DNA from 2 places in the Aurantimonas sp. A3-2-R12 genome. Region 2 is predicted to be linked to the other one. Evidence: predicted binding sites of a transcription regulator. Region 2 holds the regulator's gene; the other holds the start of a gene.

Region 1 (3,409 bases), on a different contig from region 2:
GGCCGTGGACGATCTCGCCGCGGATGGTCCAGCGATAACCGAACTGGCCGGCCGCCGCCGCGACGTCGCCGGCTTCGAGAAGCGCACGGATACGGCTCGACGAGACTGTTTCTCCGCCCTCGTCGGCGAAAGCCGGCACCAGCGTCACGCCGAAGCCGTGGCGCGGGCCCGACTCGGCAAGCGTCTGCGGGGTGCCGCCGCGCTTGGCGCCGTAGTGAAAGTCGAAGCCGGCAACGACGTGATGGGATTTCAGGCAATCAACGAGAACGGTTTCGACGAAGGCCTCAGGCTCCAGCGCGGCAAAGGCCCGGTCGAAGGGCTGCTCGACCACGGCGTCGAACCCAAGCGCTCCGAGAAGCCGCGCTTTCATTGGCGCCGGGGTCAGTCGCGCAACTGGCAGGTCGGGACGGAAGACCGTGCGCGGATGCGGCTCGAAGGTGAGGCAGACGAGCGGCCGGCCCTCGGCCTCGGCCAATTCGCGCGCGACCGCGAGCACCGCCTGGTGGCCGCGATGGACGCCATCGAAATTGCCGACCGCGACGACGCAGCCCGCGAGGCTCTCGGGAATGTCCGCGATGCCGCCAAGCCGCAGCGCGGCGCCTTTCGTCATGCCAGCGCCGCCATGAAAGTGCGGGCGTCGAGACCGCGTTCGCCCAAGACCCGCGCGACCGCCTCGGGGTCGGGGTCCGGTCCGCCGAACTCGTCGCCATGGACGCCGTCGGTAATCAGCAGCACGTCGATGCCGAAATCGTTGGCGCCCTTGATGTCGGTCATCAGGCCGTCGCCGATGGCGAGAATGCGCCCGCGATCGGACATGCCGGCCACGCGGGTCGCGACGTCGTAGATCGGCCGATGCGGCTTGCCGGCGAGATGGACCGTCGCCCCGAGCGCGGCATAGTCACGCGCCAGCGCGCCGGCACAGTAGATCAGCCGGTCGCCACGATGCACGACGAGGTCAGGGTTGGCGCAGATCATCGGCAGGCCAAGGGAATGCAGCCGGGACAGCAGGTCGCTATAGTGGGCGGGCGTTTCCGTCTCGTCGTCGTAGAGGCCGGTCGCCACAACCACCGCCGCGTCCGCCTCGTCGACCCGCTCGACGCCGAGCCCGTCGAACAGCTCGATGTCCCGTGCCGGGCCGAGATGGAAGACCGGCCCGCCGGTCTCCGCGATCAGCGCGCGGGTGGCGTCGCCGGAGGTGACGACCGCATCATAGGCATCACGCGAAAACTCCAGCGCATCGAGTTGGTCGATGACGCTGGCCGAGGGGCGCGGCGAATTGGTCAAAAGAACCACTTTGGCGCCCGCCGCGCGCGCCTCCGTCAAGGCGGCTTCGGCGGCCGGGTGCTTGCGCTCGCCATTGTGGACGACGCCCCATACGTCGCAGAACAGCGCCTCGTAGCCGCTAGAAATCTCGGCCAGAGCCTTTATCTTGCGACTGATGCCGGAATTACCGGGAGTGGTGATGTCCATCGACGGCCCGTTATCTTTCAACTGGTCGCCCGAGGCGATAGAGGGGGGCCGCCAGCGGGTCAAGGCACTGGCCGACCGGGCCGCCCGGCCGCGACAGGGTGCCCAATCCAGCTTGGCCAACCCATAAAAATCCTGTCATCCGTCGTTGCCGACATCTTGACATCGCGTCGCTCGCCACCCTATCTGCCTCGTCGTTAGCACTCTCCATTGGTGAGTGCCAAATTCTTCGAGCCGGGTCCCGTTCTGGGTCCGGCCGTATTCGTTCAACGAAGGGTTCAACGAACATGGCAGCTGTGAATTTCCGTCCCCTGCACGATCGCGTCGTCGTACGCCGGGTGGAATCCGAAGCCAAGACCGCTGGCGGGATCATCATTCCGGATACGGCGAAGGAAAAGCCCCAGGAAGGCGAGATCATCGCGGTCGGCTCCGGCGCGCGTGACGAGTCCGGCAAGGTCGTTCCGCTCGACGTCAAGTCCGGCGACCGTATTCTCTTCGGCAAATGGTCGGGCACCGAGGTCAAGCTGAACGGCGAAGACCTTCTGATCATGAAGGAATCCGACATCATGGGTATCGTCGGCTGAAGACGAGCGACGGCTCCTGAGCCGACGTTCCACAACGACATTCCAAGAAACTTCAAACGGCGCGGCCTTCGATGGCGCGCCCGGGAGAATTAAGACCATGGCAGCTAAAGAAGTAAAATTCGGCCGCGACGCACGTGAACGCATGCTGCGCGGCGTCGACATCCTCGCCGACGCGGTGAAGGTGACCCTCGGCCCCAAGGGTCGTAACGTCGTCATCGACAAGTCCTTCGGCGCGCCGCGCATCACCAAGGACGGCGTCACCGTCGCCAAGGAGATCGAGCTCGAGGACAAGTTCGAGAACATGGGCGCCCAGATGGTGCGCGAAGTGGCCTCGAAGACCAACGACAAGGCCGGCGACGGCACCACGACCGCGACCGTTCTCGCCCAGGCGATCGTTCGCGAGGGTGGCAAGTCGGTTGCCGCCGGCATGAACCCGATGGACGTCAAGCGCGGCATCGACATGGCCGTCATCAAGGTCGTCGAAGCCCTGCAGGCATCGGCCCGCAAGATCGAGACCTCGGACGAAGTCGCCCAGGTCGGCACCATCTCGGCCAATGGCGAGAAGGAAATCGGCGAGATGATCGCCGCCGCCATGCAGAAGGTCGGCAACGAGGGCGTCATCACGGTCGAGGAAGCCAAGACTGCCGAGACCGAGCTCGAAGTCGTCGAGGGCATGCAGTTCGATCGCGGCTATCTGTCGCCCTACTTCGTGACCAACCCGGAGAAGATGGTCGCAGAGCTCGAGGACGCCTACATCCTCCTGCACGAGAAGAAGCTCTCCAACCTCCAGGCGCTGCTGCCGGTGCTCGAGTCCGTCGTGCAGTCGTCCAAGCCGCTGATCATCATCGCCGAGGACGTCGAGGGCGAGGCTCTGGCCACGCTCGTCGTCAACAAGCTGCGTGGCGGCCTGAAGATCGCCGCCGTCAAGGCGCCGGGCTTCGGCGATCGCCGCAAGGCGATGCTCGAGGACATCGCCGTCCTCACCGGCGGTCAGGTCATCTCCGAGGACCTCGGCATCAAGCTCGAGAATGTCACGCTCGACATGCTCGGCCGCGCCAAGAAGGTCTCAATCACCAAGGAAAACACCACCATCGTCGATGGTGCCGGTGAGAAGGAGCAGATCCAGGCCCGTGTCGGCCAGATCAAGGGCCAGATCGAGGAGACCACCTCGGACTACGACAAGGAGAAGCTGCAGGAGCGTCTCGCCAAGCTGGCGGGCGGCGTCGCGGTCATTCGCGTCGGCGGTGCGACCGAGGTCGAGGTCAAGGAAAAGAAGGACCGCGTCGACGACGCGCTCAACGCCACCCGCGCGGCTGTTGAAGAGGGTATCGTTGCCGGTGGTGGCGTCGCTCTGCTGC
Region 2 (3,409 bases):
TTTGGCCGGCCGAGCGCCGTGCGGCGTCGGTCAGTTCCCGCTCGAAGGCCGCCGCGTAACGGGCCTGGTCGATCGGCCTGTGGCGAACATGGCTGTTGAAGTCGCAATAGGGGCATTTGGCCGCGCAGAACGGCCAATGCACATAGACGCCGAAGCCGGGCTCGCGAGGCGCCGGATCGAAGGCGAGGATGTCGCCGGTTGGGCGGCTCTGCTCCGTCATTCGACTCCGAGCGCGTCGCGCGCGAATTTCTGGAACGCCCGTGCCCGGTGCGAGAGCGCCGTTGGCTGGCCGGGTTTCCAGGCATGTTTTTCCAGCGACATCATCTCGCCGAAGGTACGGTCCTGGCCCTCAGGAAGAAAGATCGGATCGTAGCCGAAGCCGAGCGTGCCGCGCGGTGGCCAGACGATGGTGCCGTCCACTTCGCCGCGGAACAAATGCGTCTTGCCGGACGGTCGCGCCAGACAGAGGACCGCGACGAACCGCGCCCGACGCTTGTCGGGCGTCGTTGCCCCGGCGGCCTGCAGCTTTTCCTCGACATTGCGCATCGCCATGGCGAAATCCCGCTCCGGTCCGCCCCAGCGCGCCGAATAGATGCCGGGATCGCCCCCGAGCGCGTCGACGACGAGGCCCGAATCGTCGGACAGCGATGCAACGCCTGTTGCCCGCATGGCCGCCAACGCCTTGATCTCGGCGTTCGCCTCGAAACTCGTGCCGGTCTCCTCCGGATCGTCGAGGTTCTGATCCTTCGCCGACGTCACGTCGAAGCCCAGGGGCTCCAGCAGTTCGCGGAACTCCCAGATCTTGCCGACATTGTGGCTGGCGACGAGAAGCGGCCCGTCATTCGGGTCGATCAGTTTCACCGGGCGGCCTCGAGCACCGCGCGCTGCATCGCCACGAGGTCGCCGATGCCGTTGCGGGCCAGTCCCAGAAGGGCCATGAACTCGGCCTCCGAGAAGGGGGTGCCCTCGGCCGTGCCCTGGATCTCGACGATGCCGCCGGTGCCGGTCATGACGAAATTGGCGTCGGTCTCGGCGGCCGAATCCTCAAGATAATCGAGGTCGAGCACCGGCGTGCCCTTGTAGATGCCGCAGGAGATCGCCGCGACATGATCCGTCAGCACCTTGTCCCGCTTGACCATCGAGCGGGCCTCCATCCAGCCGAGACAGTCGGCGAGCGCTACGAAGCCGCCGGTGATCGCCGCCGTGCGCGTGCCGCCGTCGGCCTGGATGACGTCGCAATCGACGGTGATCGACCGTTCGCCGAGCGCTTGCAGATCGACGACCGCGCGCAGCGAGCGCCCGATCAGGCGCTGGATCTCCTGGGTGCGGCCGGATTGCTTACCGCTGGCGGCCTCGCGGCGCATGCGTTCGCCGGTGGCGCGCGGCAGCATGCCGTATTCGGCCGTCACCCAGCCCTTGCCGGAGTTCTTCAGCCAGCCGGGCACCCGCTCTTCCAGGCTCGCGGTGCACAGCACATGGGTGTCGCCGAACTTGACGAGACAGGAGCCTTCCGCGTGGCGTGAAAAATCGCGCTCGAGGCTGACGGGCCTCAACTGGTCGCCGGCGCGTTTCGATGGGCGCATGATGCCGTCCTGAATAATAGTCTTTGAAAGAAGGCGAATAACCGCCACGGGTTGTGTCGGGCTTGTATCGGCCATGCGGCGAGGCGGCAAGCCGGGCTCATCGAGAGCGCGGCATTGCGGCTTGGCTCCGCCGGCCGGGACACCTATAGTTAGATCGTGCCCGAAGCGAACACCCAATCATGACCGAATTCCGCTTGCCAGTCAGCGACTTGGTCGCCGCAACCCCACTGGGTCTCGACGAGCGGACGCGTGACATCTTCCGGCTGATCGTCGAGAGCTATCTGGACATCGGCGAGCCGGTCGGCTCGCGGATGTTGTCGAAGCTCTTGAGCAACGCGCTGTCGCCGGCCTCGATCCGCAACGTCATGAGCGATCTGGAGGCGCTCGGCCTCATCTACGCCCCGCATGTCAGCGCCGGCCGGCTGCCGACGGAGCTCGGCCTGCGGTTTTTCGTCGACGCGTTTCTGGAGGTCGGCGATCTCGGCGCCTCCGAGCGTGAGGAGATCGAGGAGAAGGTGCGGCTGTCGGGCGACGGAAGGCCCTTCGATTCGCTGCTGACCGAGGCGAGCAATCTCTTGTCCGGCCTGTCGCGCGGCGCCGGCATCGTGCTGACCGCCAAATCCGATCTGCGGCTCAAGCATATCGAGTTCATCCGGCTGGAGCCGACCAAGGCGCTGGCGGTGCTGGTCGGCGCCAATGGCGAGGTCGAGAACCGCATCCTCGACCTTCCGGCCGGGATCACCGCGTCGCAGCTCGTCGAGGCCGGCAATTTCCTCAACGCCCATGTCGTCGGCCGCACGCTCGGCGAGGCCAGCGAGCGCATCGCCCGGCTGAAGGATGAGACGGCGAACGCCCTCGACGTCCTGTCGCGCGAGCTCGTCGACAAGGGCCTCGCCGTCTGGTCTGGCGCCTCCGCCGACCAGCCGGCGCGGCTGATCGTGCGTGGCCGGGCCAACCTTCTGGAAAATGTCACGGCGGCCGAGGATCTGGACCGCCTGCGCCTCTTGTTCGACGATCTGGAGACCAAGAGCGGCATCATCGAGCTGCTTGGCCTCGCCGAAACCGGCAACGGCGTGCGCATCTTCATCGGCTCGGAGAACAAGCTGTTTTCGCTGTCCGGTTCGTCGCTGGTCGTCGCGCCCTACAGGGGTGGCACGGAAAACGTCATCGGCGCGGTCGGCGTCATCGGCCCGACCCGGCTCAACTACAAGCGCATCGTGCCGATGGTCGACTATACCGCGCGTATCGTCTCCCGACTGCTCGCCAAGGGCTCTGCCGCGCGCGAGGCTTGATTTCTGCGCCCGTCAATTCGATATGCGGCCTCGATAATGATTTTCCGCCGCAATCCGCGCTCGCCCTCCCACGAGCCGAAGAGAAGCGTGTTGCGGCGCGCGACTGAGATGAGGTGAAGGACGGATGGCAAGCGAGAAAGACAGGCGCACTCAGGGTGTCTACCGCAGCGAGGCGGCGGAAGCGGCGGCGGCCGACAGAGCGGCGATGGCGGACGCCGAGCGCGCCGCGGCCAACGCCAACGCCGATGACGAGTTCGCCGCGGATGCCGCGAGCGGCTTTGCCGATGCGGATGCGGCGGCCGACGCCGATGCCGCCCGCATCGCCGATCTCGAGGCCGAGAACGCCGACGTCAAGGACCGCCTGTTGCGGCTGGCCGCCGACATGGAAAATCTGCGCCGGCGCACCGAGCGCGAGATCAAGGACGCGCGCACCTACGCCGTCACCAGCTTCGCCCGCGAGATGCTGTCGGTCGCCGATAATCTGCGCCGCGCCATCGAGGCGGTTCCGGCCGAGGCCAAGGAACACGGCGACGA

What was found. The regulator HrcA, encoded in region 2, represses chaperone genes, less so after heat shock. The targets are predictions, from matches to a motif close to GTTAGCACTCNCNNNNNGNGAGTGCTAAC.
Region 1: the regulator HrcA is predicted to act here: its motif matches at 1,664-1,692, upstream of groES (co-chaperone GroES).

What each region holds. Positions count from the first base shown of each region.
Region 1 covers NZ_JAYXIH010000002.1:185,047-188,455, forward strand. Annotated here, with positions in the region: gene VSX60_RS01950 (bifunctional riboflavin kinase/FAD synthetase) at 1-610, opposite strand, end outside; gene VSX60_RS01955 (TIGR01459 family HAD-type hydrolase) at 607-1,470, opposite strand; gene groES (co-chaperone GroES) at 1,755-2,051, shown strand; gene groL (chaperonin GroEL) at 2,149-3,409, shown strand, end outside.
Region 2 covers NZ_JAYXIH010000018.1:72,681-76,089, forward strand. Annotated here, with positions in the region: gene hemW (radical SAM family heme chaperone HemW) at 1-220, opposite strand, end outside; gene rdgB (RdgB/HAM1 family non-canonical purine NTP pyrophosphatase) at 217-861, opposite strand; gene rph (ribonuclease PH) at 858-1,583, opposite strand; gene hrcA (heat-inducible transcriptional repressor HrcA) at 1,763-2,875, shown strand; gene grpE (nucleotide exchange factor GrpE) at 3,081-3,409, shown strand, end outside.